2 linked regions of the Cohaesibacter gelatinilyticus genome follow. The protein of the gene in region 1 interacts with the protein of each later gene in a pairwise test. Links are inferred from orthologs where the notes say so. Each region holds a gene or a part of one and is shown on either strand. Other genes may lie near its edges. The genes, in order: hflC and ftsH.

Evidence for each region.
Region 2: the proteins of hflC (region 1) and ftsH interact in binary tests that used the Escherichia coli proteins (3 or more experiments, as listed by UniProt). The link is inferred for Cohaesibacter gelatinilyticus from one-to-one orthologs.

The regions. Positions count from the first base shown.
Region 1 is NZ_OBEL01000001.1:2,071,856-2,083,764, reverse strand. Bases 5,775-8,672 are described here. They hold hflC (protease modulator HflC), read left to right. Parts: upstream 5,775-6,730; coding sequence 6,731-7,615; downstream 7,616-8,672. Other genes in these bases: CRO57_RS09440 (Do family serine endopeptidase), read left to right, coding at 8,003-8,672; CRO57_RS09445 (DUF2065 domain-containing protein), read left to right, coding at 7,638-7,826; hflK (FtsH protease activity modulator HflK), read left to right, coding at 5,775-6,728. Outside these bases: CRO57_RS09495 (AsmA family protein), read left to right, coding at 1-2,040; CRO57_RS09490 (ribbon-helix-helix domain-containing protein), read right to left, coding at 2,028-2,276; CRO57_RS09485 (DUF4169 family protein), read right to left, coding at 2,287-2,484; CRO57_RS09480 (SspB family protein), read right to left, coding at 2,547-3,164; CRO57_RS09470 (thymidylate synthase), read left to right, coding at 3,697-4,491; CRO57_RS09465 (dihydrofolate reductase), read left to right, coding at 4,491-5,015; CRO57_RS09460 (TfoX/Sxy family DNA transformation protein), read right to left, coding at 5,032-5,271; more of hflK, read left to right, coding at 5,604-5,774; more of CRO57_RS09440, read left to right, coding at 8,673-9,514; phosphoserine phosphatase SerB, read right to left, coding at 9,587-10,480; tRNA (adenosine(37)-N6)-dimethylallyltransferase MiaA, read left to right, coding at 10,552-11,502; CRO57_RS09425 (acetolactate synthase 3 large subunit), read left to right, coding at 11,771-11,909.
Region 2 is NZ_OBEL01000006.1:294,072-306,019, forward strand. Bases 4,958-7,894 are described here. They hold ftsH (ATP-dependent zinc metalloprotease FtsH), read right to left. Parts: upstream 7,424-7,894; coding sequence 5,492-7,423; downstream 4,958-5,491. Other genes in these bases: glmM (phosphoglucosamine mutase), read right to left, coding at 4,958-5,214; tilS (tRNA lysidine(34) synthetase TilS), read right to left, coding at 7,594-7,894. Also shown: serA (phosphoglycerate dehydrogenase), read right to left, coding at 1-151; CRO57_RS20930 (phosphoserine transaminase), read right to left, coding at 288-1,448; CRO57_RS20935 (outer membrane protein), read right to left, coding at 1,860-2,615; CRO57_RS20940 (DMT family transporter), read left to right, coding at 2,897-3,859; more of glmM, read right to left, coding at 3,868-4,957; more of tilS, read right to left, coding at 7,895-9,018; tol-pal system protein YbgF, read right to left, coding at 9,005-10,102; peptidoglycan-associated lipoprotein Pal, read right to left, coding at 10,684-11,169; Tol-Pal system beta propeller repeat protein TolB, read right to left, coding at 11,703-11,948. UniProt on the Escherichia coli protein: Acts as a processive, ATP-dependent zinc metallopeptidase for both cytoplasmic and membrane proteins. Plays a role in the quality control of integral membrane proteins.

The sequences.
Region 1 (11,909 bases):
GCTGATGGTGCAAAGCTGGATAGTCGTGTGCTTGCGGAAGATGGTGGGTTGGAATTTTCCGGTACATTAAAACGTGATGGAAAAGATGTGCTGGCTAAAACTCACGTTGAGGGTGATCTCGCGTTGCAAGCTGATGATTTAGCACCTTATTTTTTGGCTCTTGGATTGCCAATGGGAGATCTTGCGCAGGCCTTGCCGGTCGAGTTGTCAGCAAAGTTTCGCTATGAGGGGGATAATGCTCGTTGGCAGGATCTGCGGGGACGCTGGAATCGTCAGCCAATTGCGGGTGATCTTGTTTATCGCCTGGAAGGCAATGAAGGGTTGATGGAAGGATCTCTTTCGCTGGGAGATCTGGATGGATATTGGTTGGGTGAAAGTCTGCTTGGCCCGGGACGCCTCACATCAAATAGTACTGATTGGCAGGATATAGCCTTTTTACCTCCATCCAAGGTTGGTGAACTCTATCCCGTGCGCCTAAAGCTCAATGTTGATGCACGTTCCATGGAATTGGCGGCTCCTTATATACTTCAACAGCCGAAATTCGAGCTTTCCTGGCAACCTGATCAACTGATTATTCGCAATATGAAAGGCCTCCTTGAAGGTGGTTCCGTGTCTGGTAATTTGCAGATCAGCAATGTTGACGGGCAAGGTGTTGCCAAAGGCCATGTGCAGGTTGGGGATGTCGCTTTGGCTCCGTTGGTTTGGGAGAGAGAAGGGCGCGCCGTTGCCGATGGTTTGTTGGATAGCGTGATTGACTTTGAGGCACAAGGTCGCTCTTTGGCCGGTATGGTTTCAACACTGTCAGGTTCGGGAGCCTTCACTGTAAAAAAAGCTGTTTTGCGCTATTTGAACCCTTCGGCTTTTGATTTGGTTGTGCGGGCAGTGGATGCTGGGCTGCCATTGGAAGACAAGGCGATTTCTGATGCGTTTCAATCACATCTCGATGCTGGATCGGTGAATGTTGCAAGTCTTGATGGTACATTCCGTCTTGCAGGTGGGGCTCTTCGGACCGGGTCGATTGGTAATGACAGCGATGGACTGCTATCTCGTGGCAGCTTGACCATGGATCTGAATGAACAGACATTGGCCGGTGATTGGTCTATTTCTGTAAAACCAAGAGAAGAAGATGCGGTCACCGGTGCGGTACCGGAAGTTGGTGTCGTTTTTTCTGGTGCATTGGCTGAACCGAAACGTCTGATAGACGTGGCGCCTTTCACCGGGTATTTGAGCATTCGAGCGTTTGAGCGAGAAGTTGACCGCATTGAGACCATGCAGGCCGACATTCTGGAGAAAGAAGGGTTCCGGAGAAAAATCAAACTCTATCGTCAGGAGGCCAAGCGACGGGAAATCGACGCTCTTGCAGCCAAGGAAGAAGCGGAACGTAGGGCGAAGGAAGAGATTGCCCGCAAAGCTCAGGAAGCTTTGGAAGCCAAGAAAGCCCGCGAAGCAGAGTTGGTCCGTCAAGCTGAAGAAAAACGCCGCGCTGAGGAAGAAGCCAGAAAAGCTCAAGAGGCGGAGGCTGCACGACAACAAGAAGAATCCCGGTTGGCTCGAGAGGCGGAAGAAGTTCGCTTGGCTGAGGAAGAGCGTAAAGCTGAAGAGGCTCGCAAAGCTGAAGCTGCTCGTCAGGAACTCTTGCGTCTGCAAGAGGTAGAGCGCTTGCGGATTGAGGAGTTGCGTCGCAAACAGAGAAAACCGCGTAAAGAATGGATCAACCCCGATGAACTTGATCCGAATGGTATTGAGATCAAGCCATTGGCACCATTGCAGCAAGGTAGTCAATCCAGTGATCAGCCAGCTGACCCTTTGTCTTTCAGTGCTCAAAATGGGATAGTTACTGGTGGAATTGAAACCACCGGCACCATTGTTTCGGCAGATGAAACTGTCGGTGCTGACGCAATTCAGGTGTTGCCCAATCGATTGAGGATTTTACCCAAAGCTCCGGCGCGTGGGGTTTCATTGGGATATGAGCGGGGAAGCCAACAGGATCTGTTCGAGCGGCTGCGTCAGTCGCCTGATTTGATCATTCAGTTGGACTGATATGTTTCGTTATCCGGAGAAGGAGTGGGTTGAATCTGTGCTTTATAAAAGTTGAGCACAGCCAGTCTGATGGCGGAGGACAGATTTGTACTTCCTCTATCCTTGTCGATCTGGCGAATGACATCTGCCAGAGATCTGTTGCGTGTGGCAGCAATGGCCTTGAGACCAATCCAGAACTCGTCTTCCAGACTGATGGAGGTGCGGTGGCCAGAAATGGTGACGGAGTGCTTTTGCATCTCTTTCTATCTATTCCGGTTCATCGGAATTTGCAGAATTCAATCTGTGACCATCCAGATGTTGCTTCAGTCTGGATGCTTCATTTCTGGATTGCTGCTTTTCTTGTTTGCTGCGTCCATGTAAACGACGATTTTCGGTGGCTTTAACGTCTTTTTCAGTGCGTATCTTTGCCTTGCGGGCCTGCCGCAGATTGATGATTTCTGCCATGAAAGCCTCCTTGAAAGTCAGCTGATGACGTGATGGTGCGTGAGATATATCCGGTCGGGGGTTCACTTTTTGCGAAATGCATCCAGAGATACAACTTCTGCACCTTCCGGCTTTGCTTCGCTTTCACCTTTGTCACCATCTTTCTCTTCAACATTTTCTGCATCTTTGTTTTCGGCATTTGCAGCTGCCTGATCTTTGTCGTCCTTGGTACTTTTTGGCGATTCGCTTTTTTCTTCGTCAACGTCACCAATCACCGAGAGGATAATATCGTCCTGTTCTTCTTCAGAGATCAGATTTTCATCTTCTTCATCCTCGTCATATTCCTCTTCAACCTCGAACTGCAGTGAAAAATGCACGCTGGGATCAATGAAAGAAATGATGGAGGTATAAGGAATATAGAGCTTCTCCGGGATGCCGTCGAAAGACAGGCCGATTTCAACGGCAGTTTCACTGGTCTGCATATCCCAGAATTGGTGCTGTAGAACGATGGTCATATCCTTGGGATACTTGCCCAGTAATCTCGGGGAAATACGTACGCCAGGGGCTTGCGTATTGAAAGTGATATAAAAATGATGCTCTCCAGGAAGACCAGTGCCGGACACTTCGGTCAAAACCTTTTTGACCACACCGCGTAAGGCGTCTTGTGCCAGAATATCATAACGGATCAGGTCTTCGGACATGGAGTTCTCCCTTCACGGACCGCGGTTCCTGTATCATTCGCACGGACGGGCCCTAAGGTTTGGAAAATCAGTGGAGGCTTCTGTTGCCAGGTGCCTCCGAACCCCGCCTAGCCGAGCAAACCGACTAGGAGTTCAGTGGGTTACCGCACTGCTTAAGCAGCAGCGAGGCGTGACCCTGCATAGTTGTCGTTTGCAACTACAAAATTAGCCCGATAACGGTGGTACAATGCCGAGCAAAAACACAATTTTTACACCCTCGTCGATCCTATTTCGCCCCCATCATAAAAATCGCCAACTCTCTGATGGAGAAGACGGTTCTTATGGTGGAGGCGCCGGGTACCGCCCCCGGGTCCGATAGGCTTATTACAGAGGCCATTTATTGCCATAGTCACGTGAGTGACATTTTGAATATAGGGTGCGGCTTACGGGAAAGAAAGGGGGGGAATGAAAACCATCCACGATTTGAATTGGTTATTGCTGCGTCGAATCGGCTAAATAGCGAATATCCAATCCATGCTTTCAAGGAGCGATCATGCAGGCCTATCTCGATCTTATGCGTCATATATTGGAAAACGGCGTCGATAAGGGCGACCGCACCGGCACTGGTACACGCTCCGTTTTTGGCCATCAGATGCGATTTGATCTAAGTGACGGCTTCCCGTTGCTCACGACCAAAAAGCTGCATTTGCGTTCAATTATTCATGAGCTTTTGTGGTTTTTGGCTGGTGATACCAATATTGCTTATTTGAAAGATAACAAGGTTCGAATCTGGGATGAATGGGCCGATGAGAATGGTGATTTGGGGCCTGTTTATGGCCATCAATGGCGCAGCTGGCCTGCACGTGATGGCGGCACAATCGATCAGATCAGTCAGTTGGTGGGGCAGATCAAGACCAATCCCAATAGTCGTCGTTTGATGGTGACTGCGTGGAACCCGGCAGACGTCGAGCGGATGGCTTTGCCTCCTTGCCATTGCCTGTTCCAGTTCTATGTGGCGGATGGCAAGTTATCTTGCCAGCTCTACCAGCGTTCGGCTGATGTCTTTCTTGGCGTACCGTTCAATATTGCATCTTATGCCTTGTTGACCATGATGATTGCCCAGGTTTGCGACCTGAAACCTGGTGACTTCGTTCATACTCTGGGGGATGCACATCTCTATTCCAATCATTTCGAGCAAACGCGTTTGCAATTGACCCGTGATACCCGCTCTTTACCGAAAATGAGGCTCAATCCAGAGCGAAAAGATCTGTTTTCTTTCGTATATGAGGATTTTGAGTTGAGCGATTATGACCCGCATCCGCATATTGCCGGTGAGGTGGCCGTGTAATGGTGCAGGAAAATAGCCAGCCCAAAATAGTATTTCATTTTGCCGTGGCCGATAACGGGGTGATTGGCAAGGATAATGACATGCCCTGGCATGTCTCATCCGATTTGAAACGCTTCAAGGCTCTGACTATGGGAAAGCCGTTGTTGATGGGACGGCGTACTTTTGAAAGCATTGGGCGACCCTTGCCGGGGCGTGCGAATGTGGTCATTACCCGTGATGAGACTTTCTCTGCCAAAGGAATTCTGATTGCCTCATCCATTGAGAATGCGATGGAAATTTGTGAACAAGATGCCGATGTGAAGGGCGTTGACGAGATCGCAGTGATTGGCGGCGGGTCAATTTATAAAGCTCTTTGGGATCGGGCTGATCGTCTCTATGTCACCCATGTTCATGCAGAACCTGAAGGCGATACCTTTGTTCCAGATATTGATGAGCAGGTATGGAAGCAGATCTCCAAAGATGAAACGATGCAAGGGGAGCGGGATAGTGCGCCCATGACTTTTGCCATTTATGAGCGTCGATAGAGCGGGATTGGTTTTGTTATTTGCGTTCGGCTAGCTCTTTTTTCAGCTGGTCCTTGATTTCTGCTGGCAGATAAATGCAGTTCATGTCCAATAATGCGCCTTGCAGCGCCCACAACATCATGAGCGTGGTTTTTTGAGGATGGCGGGCCTTTAGCTCAAGATAGACATCGAGTATGTCATGCTTGCGCAGATCTTCTTCAGTATGAATCTCCAGCTCCTTCAACCATTTTTGACTTTGTGGCCCAAGATTCATCATTTCTCCCACCGAGCGTGAGTGAGGGGAAGGATTCGGATGATCGGCAGTTCTTTGATTGTGCATGATTGATGCTTGCTTTGGTTCTTTGGGAAGCCATTATTGTCGGGCAACTCCCTGCTGTGTTCAATATTGGGCTATTATTCACCAAAAGTGGCGAGTTTGTCCCTATTTCCTCTTGATTTTCATCTCGCTGCTCACCACTTTGTTTTCACGAACGAAATTTGCACAATGGCTCGAATGATGCTGCATGCCTTGTAACCGCTTCTTTACAACCGCGGATATAAAAGAGCACAAACATTTGGGTCAATTGGTTCCTAACATAAGGATAGACTATGCCTTGGAGCAATCAGAATGGCGGTGGCGGAGGCCCCTGGAAAGGTGGCGGTAACAATGGTGGACCTTGGGGACAAGGACCACAGAATTCCGGCCCCAATCCCCCAGATCTGGAAGATATGATCCGCAAAGGTCAAGAGCAGCTGAAACGTGCTTTTCCTGGCGGAGGCCAAGGTGGCGGTTCTCTTGGTGGCAAGGGCATTGGCCTGATTGCTATCGGTGCTGCAGCTTTGTGGCTGGCAACCGGCTTTTATACCGTCAAGGAAGGTGAGCTGGGTGTCGAGATGGTTCTTGGACAGCCTTTTGGCGTGTCAACCTCGGGTTTGAACTATAATCTGCCATATCCAGTTGGTCGTGCAGAGACCGTCAATGTGGATCAGATTCGCGATATCACCATTGGATCGCGTGAATTCACGTCCAATCGTGGCACCAGCCGTCGGGATGTACCCGAAGAAAGCTTGATGCTGACTGGTGATGAAAACATCATTGATGTGGACTTCAAGGTTCAGTGGAACATCAAGGATCCCGAGCAATATCTGTTCAATGTTGCCAGTCCTGATTTGGCTGTGAAACAGGTTGCAGAATCGGCAATGCGTGAAGTGGTGGGGCGGAACACCATGGATGAGATCCAGACTGGTGATCGTCCTGCTGTTCAGTTGGCCGCGCAGGAATTGACCCAGAAGATGTTGGATACTTATAAAGCTGGCATCAACATCATTCAGGTTCAGTTGCAGGATGTCGAGCCACCTGAACAAGTGATTGATGCGTTCCGCGATGTGCAGGCGGCGAAGGCCGATAATGTCCGTCTTCAGAACGAAGCACAGGCCTATGCCAACAAGATTGTGCCGGAAGCAGAAGGTCGTTCCGCACAGATTTTGGAAGCTGCAAACGCCTATCGTGAGCAGACTGTGGCTGAAGCTCGTGGTCAGGCAGATCGCTTTATGAAAGTTCTGGGCGAATATGAAAAAGCCCCGGATATCACTCGCAAGCGTTTGTATCTGGAGACCATGGAAAAAGTCATGGGTTCTTCTGACAAGATCATTCTGGATAACAAGGGCGGAGAAGGAAGTGGTGTTGTGCCATATCTGCCGCTTAATGAATTGACCAAGAAGGCGGGGAACTAAGCATGTCTGGTAAAGCTATTTTCAGTCTTTTTGTTGCCGGTCTTGTTGCGATTGGCGTTTATATGTCTGTCTTTATTGTTTATCCAATGGAGCAGGCTGTGATCACCCAGTTTGGCCGTATTGAAAAAGCGGTTGCTGATGCGGGTGTGTATTTCAAGATACCGTTCATTCAACGCGTGGAATATCTTGATAAGCGGGCGCGTTATCTGGAACAGTCCGAACGTGAGGTTATTGCCTCCGACAAAAAGCGTCTGGTGATCGATTCCTTCGCTCGCTACAAGATTACAGATCCAATCCTGTTCAAACAGAAAGCCAAAACCCTGATCAACCTCGAAGGTCAGTTGAACGGCTTCATGGATTCGTCTTTGCGTGATGGTGCGGCTGATCTGGATTTCCGTGATATTGTTCGTGACAAGCGTGATCAATTGGTGGAAGCGATTCGTGACTCGGTCAACATCAAGACCAAACGTCTGGGTGTTGAGCTGGTCGATTATCGTATTCGTCGTGCTGATCTGCCTCGCGAGAACTCCGATGCTGTTTATCGCCAGATGCAGACAGAGCGTCAGCAGGAAGCCAATGGTATTCGTGCCGATGGTGAGAAAGTTGCTCGTCAAATCCGGTCTCGTGCTGATCGCGATGCGACTGTGATCATCGCAAATGCCAAGCGTGACTCTGAAATCACTCGAGGTGAAGGCGATGCGGAACGGAATGCTATTTTCTCCGCTGCCTATGGTAAAAATGCAAGTTTCTTTGAGTTTTACCGTACCATGCAGGCATATGAACGCAGCCTCGCAAAAGGAGATACCCGTCTGGTTCTGTCTCCAGAGGGTGAATTCTTTGACTTCTTTGGCGGCGCGCAAAAACAATCTGCTCCTGCGGCGCAGTAAGGTCAGCAAAGGATAGGCTTTGATGACTGAGCTGGGCCTGGCAATCGGGCTGGTATTGGTTCTGGAGGGATTGATTTATGCAATTGCTCCAGACTCAATGAAGAGGATGATGGTCGAGATGTTGACCATCCCTTCTTCCAATCTGCGTCTTGGAGGTGTGATCGCCATGGCGTTGGGAGTTGTGATTGTCTGGCTGATCCGATCTTCATAAAAATGGGGCCTGCGGCTTAAATGAGCTGCAGGCCTTTTTGCGTGATGGTTCAAGCTTTGACCTTGCGAAATGCCCATTATTTGACGTGGGTTTGATCGGGATTTGAGTTGACTGACCTTTTTTCTGTCATTCAGACATGACACGATAGGGTGAAGGTAATATAGGATATTAAGTCTATGAGAAGCAGCTGCGATATCGATCACAATCGTTCGGTGGACAAGAAAGCTCTTTGGCTCGCACGTTGGGCGAGAACCACCATTGCTGCTATCGGACTTGGTTTTCTTGGCGCTGTATTTGTTGCTCCGGCCGTTGATGCTCATGAGACTGCGCGCGGACCGAAATCGGTGGCCGATCTGGCTGATCAGTTGATGGGAGCTGTGGTCAATATCTCGACCACGCAAGTGGTCGAAACACGGCGTGGTATTCCTATCCCCCAAGTGCCGGAAGGATCTCCGTTCCAAGAATTTTTCGAAGATTTTTTTGAAAAAGATGGAGCTACAAAAAAGCGCAAACAAAAGGTTCAATCTCTTGGTTCGGGTTTTGTGATTGATCCGTCCGGTTTGATTGTGACCAATAATCACGTCATCTCTGATGCTGATGAAATTTCGGTCAAGTTTTCAGATGGCAAACAGCTCATTGCCAGGATTCTGGGGCGTGATAGCAAGACCGATCTGGCCATTTTGAAAGTAGATAGCGACAAGCCTCTGCCAACTGTCAAATTTGGACCGTCGGAGACCATGCGGGTAGGGGATTGGGTTATGGCCATTGGTAACCCTTTTGGGTTGGGTGGTTCTGTTACCATCGGAATTGTGTCTGCCCGTAACCGCGATATCAATTCCGGACCTTATGACAATTTCATTCAAACGGATGCTGCGATCAATAGAGGCAATAGTGGTGGTCCATTGTTTGATATGCATGGCAATGTAGTCGGTATCAATACCGCGATTATTTCACCTACTGGTGGGTCAATTGGCCTTGGTTTTGCCATTCCTTCCGAGATTGCCCAGCATGTTCTGGATCAATTGAAGGAATATGGTGAGACGCGTCGTGGTTGGCTTGGTATTCGCATTCAACAGGTAACAGAAGATCTTGCTGAAGGGTTGGGGCTTGATGAAGTGCGTGGAGCATTGGTGTCCTGGGTGAACGAAGAAGGACCAGCTTATGCTGCCCAAATTCGTCCAGGTGATGTTGTGATTGGCTTTGACGGGCGTGACATTGATACCATTCGGGATCTGACCCGTATGGTTGCGGACACCAAGATCGGTCGCAAGGTTAAAGTTGTCATCATTCGCAAGGGCAAGAGGCAGACTTTGACTGTTAAAATCGGCCATCTTGAAGCGAGTGAAGATTTGCAGAGGTTGAGCAGAAAAGAACAATCCAGTCCCATACTATTGGGAATGAGTTTGACATCTCTTACGGAGGCAGAGCGTAAGAAACACGGTCTTGGAGCAACCGTTGAAGGGGTTGTGGTGGAAGCTGTGGAACCAGGTAGTCAGGCTGCTGAAAAGGGCATAGCTGCTGGCATGGTAATCGTGGAGATGGATCAGGAAATCGTCTCTACACCAGAAGATGTGGCCAAGCGGGTTCAAGCCCACAAAAGTGAAGGTAAGCAGACAATTCTCTTCTTGCTGGCGCGACCTGATGGTGGGGAGTTGGTGTTCGTCCCACTTCGATTGCCAAAGGAATAGATATCTGGACATGGATAAAAGAAAAGGGGCCGATTAGCCCCTTTTTAGGTCCGAGTTGAATCTTTCGCTCTATCAGTTGGTGACGAACTCTTCGGCTTTATATCCCTGTAGGAATAGCAACCCGGTCAGATCGCCATGATCGATGACGAAGCGAGCTTGAGCAGCGACAGCTGGTTTGGCATGCAAGGCCACTCCGGCTCCAGCGTCTTCAATCATCGCCAAATCGTTGGCACCGTCACCGACGGCCATTGACTGATTCAGATCGAGATTGAGCTCTTTCGCCAATTCATGAAGGCGTTGCCGCTTTGCGTCCTTGCCAAGGATCGGCATGCCAACTTCACCGGAGAGTGTCCCATTTTCCTCAATTAGCAGATTGGCGCGATCTTCATCAAAACCGAGTTCTGCTCGTACACGGCAAGTGAAGTGAGTGAAACCACCAGAAACCAATGCGCAATAAGCGCCATTGGCCTTCATGGTCTGGATCAAGGTCTTGCCACCTGGCGTGTAGGTGATACGGTTTTCAAACAGCTTGTCGACTACGGACAGATCCAGACCTTTGAGAAGGGCTACGCGCTCTTTCAAGGCTGGCTCAAAATCGATTTCTCCACGCATGGCACGAGCGGTGATAGAGGAGACACTATCTTTCAGGCCAACTTCATCAGCAAGCTCATCAATGCATTCCTGTTGGATCATGGTTGAATCCATATCAGCCAGCAGCAGCTGTTTGCGGCGCCCGTCAATCGGTTGCAGTGTCAAATCGACCGGAGTCCGAGCAAGGGCAATTTTGACTTCCGCCTGCAAATTGGCAAAGTCAGGGTGTTCTGGAATGATAAAATCAACTGCTACATCCTGCATAAGCCAGGAAATTGTGTGATCCACCTTGATGAGTGACTGAATTTTGGCCACAAGATCGGATGTGATGACTGGTCTGGCTGGTGCGCTGATGGCGGTCAGAACAAAAGACATGGAACCCCGCAATGCTCAGAATGCCATAGGCATCTGGCCTGGTTGATTGATTTGGCAAATGGACGAAAATGATGACCCACTCCATCCCTGATGCTGTGTTGATAGCGGGACCGACCGCCAGCGGCAAGTCTTCTTTGGCGTTGAGGATTGCGCAAATGGTTGATGGGGTGATTGTCAACGCTGATAGTATGCAGATCTATGACGGTTTGCAGATCCTGTCTGCACGTCCGTTCGAAGAGGAAATGTCGGGTGTTGAGCACCGGCTCTATGGGTATGTAGATCCAGGTGAGCGTTTTTCTGTGGGGCGTTGGCTGGATGATGCGGTGGCGCAGATCAAGGATATTCGTACCTCAGGTCGATGTCCTATTTTGGTCGGAGGGACAGGACTGTATTTCAAGGCCCTGTTGCAAGGTTTGAATGATATGCCGGATGTGCCTGCCGAGATCCGAGAATATTGGAAAGTAGAACAGGAACGGCTGGGCGAAGCCGAAGCCTTGCATGAGTTGTTGACCGAGCGAGATCCGGACATGGCTGCAATATTAAAGCCTGGCGACACACAGCGCATCTTGCGTGCATTGGAAATCTATGACGCAACGGGAAAGTCCTTGCTCTATTGGCAGGCGCAAAGTGCCATGCGCCATGATGTAAATGTTGTACAAGATGCGTGGCGGCTGGTCCTCTGTCCTCCTCGTGAAGTGGTATACAAAAAAATTGAGGATCGGTTTGATCAAATGGTTGAACTGGGAGGTATCGATGAGGCCAATCATATGTGCGCGCTCGGAATTGATCCAATCCTGCCAGCCATGAAGGCAATCGGGGTGGAACATCTCTCAAACCATAGCAAAGGTAAGATGACGCTTGATGAAGCCATCACTTTATGCAAGCGTGATACTCGGCGCTATGCCAAGCGGCAGATGACCTGGATCCGCAACCAGATGGGTGATTGGCCGGTGTTTGAGACCGCAAATGCTGCATTTGCTCATTTTGAAGCGCGGATGCAGCAAAATAGACGTGGAAATTAGCCTAAAGTCTGGTCTAATCGTTAAAAACCACGGCTTTATGACTTGACGAATTATTTGAAGCTCATTAGGTTGCTTCGCGAAATGAATGGAAACGAAAAGTCGATTATGCGAAATATTCTTGTCATTCTAGTGAGTAGGCGCGCTGCTGTGATGGTTGGGTAACCATTGCAAATAGTAGTGCGCATCTAGGGCCTCTGACGGGCCCTTTTTTATTGGCGCAAGAATGATAAGACATGTGGACTGTTGGCAGTTTTGAGGAATGGAATAAATGACACGGCAGATGACAGGCGCTGAAATGGTTATTCAAGCTCTGAAAGATCAGGGTGTTGACCATGTCTTTGGCTATCCCGGTGGGGCTGTTCTCCCGATTTATGATGAGATTTTCCAACAAGACGAGCTACAGCATA
Region 2 (11,948 bases), on another replicon or contig:
GAATAGCCAAACCATCATACTGGCCGATCACTTCCAGAAGCTTGTCTTTGTCCTTGCCGAGATCTGGCAGGTAATCAACTTCAACGCCTTTGTCTTTGAAGACCTGAACAGCAGTTGGAGACAGTTTGTCGGAAATCAGTACCTTAGCCATGGTTTCATCCTCATGGTGCTGGCAGAAGCGCGATAGCTCAACTCAAGATGCAGCTTCTGCGTCAGGAGGCGTCCTGATCATCAGAACGCTCCTCATAATAGAAAATTCGTGAATATTTGCTCGTCTGGAGCGAAGCTTAAAGGGAAGCTTTTTCTTGCTCGAACGCCCAGTCCAACCAAGGGGTCAGCGCTTCCAGATCAGATGCTTCAACTGTTGCACCAGCCCAGATCCGAAGACCGGATGGCGCATCACGATAAGCACCGATGTCAAAGGCAACGCCCTCTTTATCGAGGCGAGAAACCAAAGCTTTGGCGAAAGCAGCCTGAGCATCGGCATCCAGCGCAGCCACTGTTTCATCAACGATGGTCAGACAGACAGAGCTGTTGGAGCGAGTGGCTTTGTCCTTGGCAAGGAAATCAACCCAAGGGGTATTCTCAGCCCAAGCTTCCAAAACCGCCAGATTGGCATTGGCACGACCGATCAAAGCGTCCAGACCACCAATTTCCTTGGCCCAAGCCAGAGCATCCAGATAATCTTCAACGCACAGCATGGAAGGAGTATTGATGGTGGCACCCTCAAAGATACCATTGATCAGCTTGCCACTTTTGGTCAGGCGAAAAATCTTTGGCAATGGCCAAGCCGGGACATAGCTTTCCAGACGCTCAACGGCGCGTGGAGACAGGATCAGCATGCCGTGAGCTGCTTCACCGCCCAGCACTTTCTGCCAGCTGTAAGTGGTCACATCCAGTTTGTCCCACTCAAGTGGTTGAGCGAAAGCAGCAGACGTCGCATCACAAATGGTCAAACCTTCACGATCTGCCGGGATCCAGTCGCCATTTGGCACACAAACGCCTGAAGTCGTGCCATTCCATGTGAAGACCACATCACGAGCGAAATCAACATCGGCGAGATTTGGCAGGGTACCATAATCGGCTTCCATGACGCGAACATCATCAAGCTTGAGCTGTTTGGTGACATCCGTCGCCCAGCCTTTGCCGAAGCTCTCCCAAACAAGCATATCAACGCCGCGCGCTCCAAGAAGAGACCACAGAGCCATTTCGACCGCACCAGTATCGGACGCAGGAACGATGCCAATCTTGTAGTTTGCTGGGATACCAAGCACTTCGCGGGTCTGCTCAATGGCATCCTTCAGCTTGGTCTTACCAATTTTTGCTCGGTGAGAACGGCCCAGCGCAGCATCTTTCAGGCTGTCCAAAGACCAGCCTGGACGCTTGGAGCAAGGACCAGAAGAAAAATGGGGATTGTTCGGCCGTGTGGCCGGTAGTGTAGTGCTCATAATTAGCTACCCTCACAGATAGTTGCCTCTCGTTGGGGAGAGGTGTCCCACGGACGGGGGTAGACAAAACGCCGGACAGCGTCAACGACAAATTCATCACATCATCAAATTTTCATCCAATGACCTATGTGAACTCCCTAAATATGTTTCCTGTAAGGGAAATTTAAAATCATAAGAAACTTTCTCCTCTTTTCGAGGTGCCTATCATTCTCGTCATGTTGATAACTTTTGAGCAGCATGGTGTAATCATATTGATAAAATCGAAAAAGGCGACCATCCAGAGATGATCGCCTTTTCGAGAGGATTTGGCATCCTGACTTTCCCACCAGGAGCCAAAGTCAGCTCCTGGAACCGTGCATTTGATCTGCCCAAGAGCGACGTCGCACCTGCTCCAGGGAAAACAACAAACCCTTAGTCCAGATCGTAGCGCAGACCTACACGGAATTCATGCGCATAAATATCTTCAATCTTCACAGGGTTCTGGGCATTGGTACCATTTGTAAATGTAGTACCAGTCTTGGCTTCACCCATGGACAGGAAGCGATAATTGGCATCGAATTTCCAACCTTCTTCAATGTCAACCACGGCACCAGCCATCAGATTCCATGCAAAATTGGTATTGTCACCATCAGAGAATGGCACACCGTTACTGGTCGCATAACCACCAAGGGTCAAATGAGTCAGACCGATACCGGCACCAACATATGGTGTTACGGAATTCCAGGTACCGAAGTCATAGTAACCGTTCAGCATCAAGGTCCATGCACTGAATTTGGCGGACTCATTGGAATAACCACCAGAACAGCCACCACAGCCACCCACCATGCCCTTGAACTTGGCTTCATGGCGATAGTCAACCGTAACATCAGCACGTAGATGTTCGTTGAAGTAATAGCCGAAACCACCACCAATCAACCAACCATTGTCAATCTCTTCCTTAATGAATGCACGATGGCCGTTGGTAGGATCCTGCCACGAAGCATCCGGATTGCTGTAAGCTGCATAGCCAATATCGCCACGCAGATACCAACTGGAACCAATCTCGACCAAAGTCTCTGGCTCATATTCAATGACCGGGGGAGTTGGCAAATCCGCTGCCATAGCAACGCCAGCGGACATAGCGGCCCCGAACACACTCAAAAACAGATTTCTTTTGAGGCTGCTCATCTCATTTTCCTCTCGATACAAATGTCTGAACAAGCATTTGAGATATTTACTCAAGAGAAAAGATCGCAGAATTTCCTTAATACTCGATTAACTACAACAATTAAGGTTAACAACACCAAATACACAAGTCATGATAAGAATTAGAATATATATTCATGCAAATTGCAAAATTTTATCTTAACAAATCCTTACCAGCCGCATTATTCGGTAAGTTTGCACTCTCCAGTTTAATCCTCTAGGCTCCCCGCACAGCTTATGCTCCCCTCCTACAAGGCCCTTCAATGCCCATAATTACCGCGCGTCACTGGCTCCTTCTGCTCTTTTTGATTCTTTCCTGGAGTTCGGCCATCATTTTGACCCGCGTCGCAGTTCTGGAGATCCCTCCCTTATGGGTGACAGCCGGGCGACTGACCGGAGGCGCGATCATTCTCATCATCTATCGATTGGTTTTTTACAAAAAACCCTGGAGCCTTGGCTGGCATCACACTTTGTGGCTGATTTTACTGGGATTGCTCAGCTCTGCCGCCCCTTTCCTATTGATCGCTTGGGGAACCCAATTCACCACCTCATCAGTTGCCGGAATTTTGATGGGAACCGTTCCACTGATTGTTCTGGGGTTGGCTCACCTGCTATTGCCAGATGAAAAGATGACCCGTATCAAACTTGGCGGCTTCACCTTGGGTTTCATCGGGGTCATCCTCGTCATCAACCCTTGGCGAACCACAGAAACATCTTCCAGCAACTCTGCAACAGACACCATGGAGCTCATAGGCCAGCTGGCAATTTTCCTTGCAGCCTTCTGCTATGCGGCCAGTGGAGTACTAACACGCCGTATGCCACAGGCAGATAATATCGATAAAGCAACAGTAGTCGTACTGATCGCCGCGCTCATGTTGCTCATTGCATGCTGGATCTTCAATCCTGAAATATCAATTGAAACCACGCCTCTTCATAGCTGGTTGATTCTGGCTTACCTGGGTCTGGTGCCAACAGCCATTGCCTCTATCGTTCTATTCATCTTGCTTCAGGAAACTTCAGCCAGTTTCGTGACCACCAGCAACTATATTATTCCGGCTCTTACCACGTTGGGCGGCATTCTGTTTTTGGGAGAAAGCCTGAACAACCTCGCATGGATAGGCTTCATCATCATTCTGACAGGCCTGATCTTGAGCAATAGAAAAGGCGCCCGACAATCGCCCGACGCCTCATCCACAAATCACTATGCTTCCAACCAGCAACGCTAATTCAAATATCAGCCCTGGCTGACCTTCCGTACCTCATCGCAAATGTCATCGACAACCAGCTCAACCAGGTCATGATCATCGCCTTCCGCCATAACGCGGATCAAAGGTTCGGTCCCTGATGGACGGATCACAAGACGGCCTGAATTACCAAGACGCTCCTCACCCGAGACAATAGCAGCTTTCACATTGTCCATTTCAAGCGGTGCACCGCTGCTATAACGCACATTCTTCAAAAGCTGAGGCACAGGTTCAAAGCGATTGCAAACCTCGCTCACAGGCTTGTTCATCTTCTTGACCACAGCAAGAATTTGCAAAGCAGCAATCAAACCATCTCCCGTGGTAGAATAATCAGAGAGAACCAAATGGCCTGACTGTTCACCTCCCACATTGAAACCATGCTGACGCATATGTTCCACAACATACCGATCACCAACCTTGGTACGCGCAAGATCCAGCCCCAAACCGCCCAAAAAGCGCTCAAGACCAAGATTGGACATGACAGTCGCGACAATACCGTTACCGGACAAGCGATTTTCCTTGGCCCAGCTCTCCGCAACCACAGCCATAAGCTGATCACCATCAACCCGATGGCCGGTTTCATCGACAATGATCACCCGGTCCGCATCACCATCCAACGCGATGCCGATATCCGCACGCACTTCCCTGACCTTGTCGATCAAGACATCAACATGGGTAGACCCACATTTGTCATTGATATTGAAGCCGTTCGGATCAACTCCAATGCTCACGACCTCGGCACCCAACTCCCATAGAGCATCCGGCGCGACACGATAGGCAGCGCCATGAGCACAATCAACGACAACCCGTAGACCATCCAGAGACATGGCACGTGGCAGAGTGCGTTTGGCAAATTCAATATAACGATCGTAGACACTTTCAATACGTTTGGTCCGCCCCAATTGCTCGGGCTTTACCAACTGGCTGGACATGTCCTGATCCAGCATAGCTTCGATCTTGGCTTCCAGCTCGTCATTAAGTTTGTATCCATCCGGACCAAACAGCTTGATGCCATTGTCATTGAATGGATTATGGGAGGCGGAAATCATCACACCGAGATCTGCACGCAACGAACGTGTCAGCATGGCAACGCCAGGTGTTGGCACTGGTCCCAACAAAAACACATCCATACCCATCGAGGTAAAACCTGCCGTGAGGGCTGGTTCAAGCATGTAACCGGACAGACGTGTATCCTTGCCGATCACGACCCGGTGACGATGATCTCCCCGCCGAAACAGCTTGCCAGTTGCCATACCAACCTTCATGGCAATCTCGGCTGTCATAGGATAGGAGTTTGCGCATCCCCGAATGCCATCAGTCCCAAAATACTTACCCATCGTCCGTTCCGACCTTTCCATTCATTCTTCACATAGCGATCAGATCAAATCTGGCTTGGCCTCTTCTAACTCATCTTTCTTGCCAGAGTGAGAAGATCCAGCTGCTTTACAATCAATCTTTGTGTTCAAATGTAACAAGCAAGATTAAAAACCGCTAAACAGAAGCATATAAAATCGGTTTTTGCCAAAATCAGACGCTCGGAAACAGCAAAGGGCGCTCTCTGTCAAGAGCGCCCTTGCGTTAATCTTACCTTGAAAACCTGAGGAATATCTCAGATCAAGACGATGGCTGAGGCTCCATGCCATCATCACTTTCATCGCCCTTGTCGCTGCCTTTCTTGACAGCACCAGCAGATGGGACAGCAGATCCTTTTGGTGTGGTCGGCTCATCATCATCTTCACGAACTGGCGGTTTGCCATCAATCAGATCACGAATTTCCTGACCGGACAGGGTCTCATATTCCAAAAGACCTTCGGCAATGATGATCAGCTCGTCCTTGTGATCCGTCAGGATTTTCTGAGCGGTTTCCAGACCAGTCTCAACAAAACGTTTGGTTTCGCTATCAACCAGCTTTTGCGTATCATCGGAGACATGCTGCTGACGGGCAACAGAATGTCCGAGGAAGACTTCCTGTTCGTTTTCTGAGTAGAGCAATGGCCCCAGTTCATCAGACATACCAAATTGCGTGGCCATGGCATGGGCCAGACGGGTTGCCATCTGAATGTCACCAGTCGCCCCTGATGTCACCTTGTCATAACCAAAGATCATCTCTTCAGCGACACGACCACCCATAGCCACAGCCAGATCAGCGTTGCATTTGGCGCGAGTCAGCGAGACCTGATCCTTTTCAGGAAGACGCATCACCATGCCAAGAGCACGGCCACGAGGAATGATGGTAGCCTTGTGAATGGGATCCGAGGCAGGCATATGCAGTGCAACCAAGGCATGGCCGGCTTCGTGATATGCGGTCAGCTTCTTCTCCTCGTCGCTCATGACAAGCGTCCGACGCTCAGCACCCATCATGACCTTATCCTTGGCATCCTCGAATTCCTGCATGGAGACAAGACGACGATCCCGGCGAGCCGCCAAAAGCGCAGCTTCATTGACAAGGTTCATCAAGTCTGCACCCGAGAAACCAGGCGTACCACGGGCAAGCGTCTTCAGATCCACATCCGGAGCCAGAGGCACATTGCGCACATGAACCTTGAGGATCTTCTCTCGGCCGGTGATATCAGGATTGGGTACAACGATCTGACGATCGAAACGACCCGGACGCATGAGAGCCGGGTCCAAAACGTCAGGACGGTTGGTCGCAGCAACAAGGATCACGCCCTCATTGGCTTCAAAGCCATCCATCTCAACCAGCAACTGGTTCAGAGTCTGCTCACGCTCATCGTTACCACCACCAAGGCCAGCGCCGCGATGGCGACCAACAGCATCAATCTCATCGATGAAGATGATACATGGAGCATTCTTCTTTGCTTGCTCGAACATATCCCGCACGCGAGAGGCACCAACACCGACAAACATCTCCACGAAGTCGGAACCGGAAATGGAGAAGAAAGGCACATTGGCTTCACCAGCAACGGCACGACCAAGCAAGGTTTTACCAGTGCCCGGAGGGCCCACCAGAAGAACACCGCGTGGGATACGGCCACCAAGACGTTGGAATTTCTGCGGATCACGCAAGAATTCAACAATCTCTTCCAAATCTTCCTTGGCTTCATCCACGCCAGCCACGTCATCAAAGACAACACGGCCATGAGCTTCGGTCAATAACTTGGCCTTCGATTTACCAAACCCCATTGCCTTGCCACCGCCCTGCATCTGGCGCATGAAGAATATCCATACAGCCAAAATCAGGATCATCGGGAACCAGGAAATCAGGGCACCAAGCAAAGAGAAGCTTTCGGTCTCCGGCTTGGCGGTGATGGCAACACCATTCTTGGTCAACAGCGGAATAAGCGTGGTGTCATTTTCTGGCAGAAAGGTCTGGAAAGAGCCACCATCTGACAAATGACCAGTAACCTGTTGACCTGTTATGGTGACGTCCTTGATCCGCCCCTGCTCCACATCACTTACAAATTGAGAGAAGGGGATTTCCAGACTATTGGTGCGCTGGGATGGATTCTGGAACAATTGGAATAATGCAATAAGCAGCAGTCCAATAATCACCCACAATGCCAAGCTGCGGAAATTCGCGTTCATATGTTTTCCCTTGGTTCCTTTTGGGAAGTATCAGCAGCCCGTCTGTCGCCTGTGCCAAGCAATTGACGAGCCGATCCTTACATTTCATTTGAATTTAGGCATCGAACACGCCCTTGCCAAGGCATAGAGGCGGCTTTGTTCCCTAAATAATGCGAAATGGTTTACCCACTTCACCCATTTTTCGTAAATCTCGTGTTTTTTTCAGAAAATTCAAGAGGACATCCCGTCGCCTTTGCTATTTCTGGTAAATCCATCACAAATTTCAGCCGATTTTCTTGCCATGCGCTAGGCAAAGCATCAATCACTCCCGCAGGCAAGGCCTCCATCGCAACCAGTGATTCCTGTTTCAACAGACCGGTCTGCAGCAGTTTTTGTCTGCCACGCTCACCCAAAGGCGACAATGTAAGAGCCCCAATATTCCGATCATCAGGGTAATGGACATTCCATAGCCCCTGCCAATCAAAATCTTCACCCACCGATAGCTTTGCAAGGATAGGCTTTCGCCCTGGCTCACGATAAACCCATAGTCGCTGTCCGGAAATCGCAAAGCAACAAGCTCCCAGCGTCTTTTTGCGAACTCTTCTTTCAGCATCATCCCATAGAACAAGATCTTGATCCAAAGAGATCAGACTTTGCTCCCCGCAAGGATATCCCGGACCGGCAACCTGAAAAAGTGCCTCTTGCAACAGACGCAAGCGAAATTCCTCGGCCAACAGGCAATAATCTATCATATTGCAAACCAAAGCCCTACCAACCACAGGCGTCATAAGAGCGGAAAATTTCTCAAATGTTACAGAATTTAGCGCCTCTTCCGCTCGCAGAAGGCGTTCCGACGTTCTTGAGAAATGTGATGCATCTGCTCCAAAGCGTTTAAGAACGGGCATCAGGGTCTTGCGTACATTCACCCTGAGATACCTGATACTCTCATTGGAGGGATCTTCACACCAATTCAAATCAAACCGTTGTAAAATGTTCTGCAATTCCTGCTTGGAATGCTTGAGCAAAGGCCGTGCCAGGATCAAGCCATTCAGAACACGAGCAGGGCGCATGGCACTCAAACCACGCACAGACGATCCACGCAAAAGCCGCATGAGGAAAGTTTCAGCCTGATCATCCATATGATGGGCCGTCACAATCGTCTTTACACCCAACGATTGGGCATGGTCGGCCAGCAAGGAATAGCGGGCTTCTCGCGCCTTGCCTTGCAAGTTGGAAGAAGATTTATCGCCCTGCCAGTTCAAGATCGCATGAGGCAGAGCAAGGCATTGGGCAAGTTCACCCACATACTCGGCCTCTGCATGTGCTTCTTCGCGCAAACCATGATCGACTGTCGCCAGATATATCGGAATTTGATGTCCCAACCGTGATCGCCAAGCATAACACAGCATAACAAGCGCAAGAGAATCAGGTCCACCGGAAACCGCCAGCAACATTCCATCTTGCTTTGAGGGGATTTCATCAAAAAGGGACGAAAGAACAGAGCCAGAGAAGGGACCTTCCGGCAAATAGAGTGCATCATCAGTGATGCGCTCTTTCAGATCATCGGGCCATGGCATGGAAACGGATGAACGCCCAGATGTTTTAGCACTTGGCATTTTTAATTTCAGAGCGCACCTTCTGGCGCACACCTGCAGATGCATTGGGATATTTGGCCAGCAACTCTTCATAGGTGGCGCAAGCCGCCTCACGTTCCTTGATTTGACGTAGAGACATCCCCGTCTTTAACAGCATATCCGGTGCCTTCTGTGCCTGAGGATAGGTAGAATAAGCATTCAGGAAAGTCTCGATCGCTCCGCGATAATCGCGGCGCTGAAACTGGCTCTCACCAATCCAGTAGTGGGCATTGGCAACAAGCTGATGTGTCCCGTAAGACGCTATGAACTGACGAAAAGCCCCTTCCGCCTGCCCATATTGTCCCTGAAGCACCAAACCATAGGCTTGATCATAGTCTGTAACCGGATCACCTGTCAGAGACGCAACCTGATTGGACGGCGCAACATTTCCCAAACCAGGATTTATTGGGTTGGCGCCTGGAAAGGTGGCACCCGGCACAGCCGCACCTCCGTTCAGCATGCTGGAAAGATCAACTGGCCCAGACCCACCGGCACCACCAATAGCCTGATTGGCGGCACTACCAAAATTGGGCTGAGCACCATTCAAGCTACCCAAAGTCTGTGGTGGCGTTCCCAACTGCTCGAAATTCTGACTTGGTGCTTGTTGCTTTGGCTTTGCGCGAGATTGTTTACGACGCTTTTTGCTGCCTCCCCTTTCCAGATCCTGAAAACGAAACTCGGAATCTTCCTGAAAACGGCGAAGCTGTTCCTGCATTTGACGAATTCGGAAGTTCAGCTCTTCGATCTGACCATTGTAAATGCGCAACTGGTTTTCCAGCCGATCTACGCGCACAGCCAGATTGGCGGCAGATTGAGCCACAACAATACGCTGCTGACTTGGTGCAGTTGATGCAGATGGACCAGAAGGAATAGGCAGTGGCGGGATTGGCGCACGCTGCATCTGGGTTTCCATCGTACTAACCCGTTGTTCCAACTCGCTCCAATTGGTGGGGTTGACCGCACCGGCCAAACTGGCCCCAACAAGTAGAAAAGCAGTCGCGGTTGCCAATGTTCTGATCATCAAAATCCCCATTACAGAAATCAAATTCAGGAATGCGCTGGCCATGAAGTGAATGGCCTTCAAGCAGCAATGAAAGCGAGCTTACAGCCTGTTCCCGAAAAGTTGAAGCACTTTTCGGATAAGAACTCGCTTCAAAACAAGGAGTTAAAACAAAGCTTGCAATTCACCAATTGCGGACAGTGTTTTAACGGCTTCTTTTGCACTGTTGCACCCTCATGCCAGTTTGATGGGGCAAAATTATGATCAAGTTGGTAAAGTGATGCTCATCGGAAGCAGTGTGATATCAAAAACACAAAAACCGGCCCCATGGAGCCGGTTTTCAAATCCTCAATCAAGCGAGTCACCAAACCCACCTGACGTGCAGCTACCCACAAAAGCGACAGCGCTTTTGTGGCGGCCGATAGGCAAGCGCGTAGCGCCCCGTCTGGAGCCCTGATCACGAGATCAGGGATAGCGTGAAGACACTAGTCACCCGAATCTAAAGTTCGTCACATTGAACAGCGAGTACCGAACGAACTTTAGATTCAAAAGGGTGACTAGCAAATATATGTTTCTAGTGTGGTTTTAGGAATTGAAATAGGCAAACGAACCTGCCGATAAATGATACCTATTTCAATTCCACCACACTAGTTAGACAACACGGTCACTGCTCGACGGTTCTGAGACCAGCAGGAAATATCGTTACACACCGCAACGGGACGCTCCTTACCGAAAGATTTGGTCATCAGGCGGTTGGAAGCAATACCCTTGGAGACCAGGTAATTACGAACCGAATTGGCACGGCGAGCACCGAGAGCGATGTTATATTCGCGAGTACCGCGCTCATCAGCATGACCCTCAATGGCAACACGATAATTGCCATACTGGTTCAACCATAGAGCCTGTTTGTCCAAGGTCGCCTGAGATGATGGATTGATATCGGAACTATCGGTATCAAAGAAGACGCGGTCGCCCACATTCACCACAAAATCCTGGGTCGAACCCGGTGTCGCATTGTTCGCAAGGCCCGGATTGGCCATTTTATCTGGATTGGCAGAACAAGCAGCAAGAACGCCCAGCAGGCCTATGGCCAGAGCAGCACGAACGGGAGTGGAGGCTTTTTTTGACAACATAGCTGTCCTCAATTTTCCATAGGGCAATCGCCCAAACATCATGGGTCGCAGCCCAAATAAGGTTGATCAAGTATGAGCTAAACTGGTTAACCCTGCGTTGGCAAAGATGGTTAACATTTGCCTAATGGGTGGAACCCAATCTCATAGACTGAAAAACCAGACACACAAAGAATACCAACGAGGGGAAAGAATAGCTCATATGACCGAACTTTTCAGGTTTTGTGGCAAGGAGCTGATGCCGCCCTGGTCTGGTTGACCAAAAGGTAGCAGAGACGTAGTCCACAAAGCCTGAAAATTCGGCCTTCGATGCTTTTCGATTGCTCGCTGAACATCGTTACCTTTCTCGGAAAATACCCCGGTATTGTCCGTCAAAAGCTGCCTTGTCAGCAAACAATCGAAAAGCATCCTATGAGTTATTGTTCTCCCTCGTTGGTATAAGATTGGCCACCTCTCGGATAGAAAGGTGGCCAGACTAAGGCAGTTCAAACTACATTCCAGTCGCTATTCGCCACTGTGATATCAGGGCAACTACCCTACTCTACCAATGGTGACCATGCAGGGTCAGAACCAAAGGCTGGTGTTGGAACCTGATATTCATTGCGACCAGTCAGATCGATGCTATAGAGCTTCGGACCACCACCTGCACCAGGGCTTTCACGGAAGAACATCAACACGCGACCATTGGGTGCCCAAGTAGGCCCCTCATTGTGATAGCCATCAGCCAGGATACGCTCACGAGATCCGTCCGTCTTCATCACACCTATCTGGAACTGACCTTT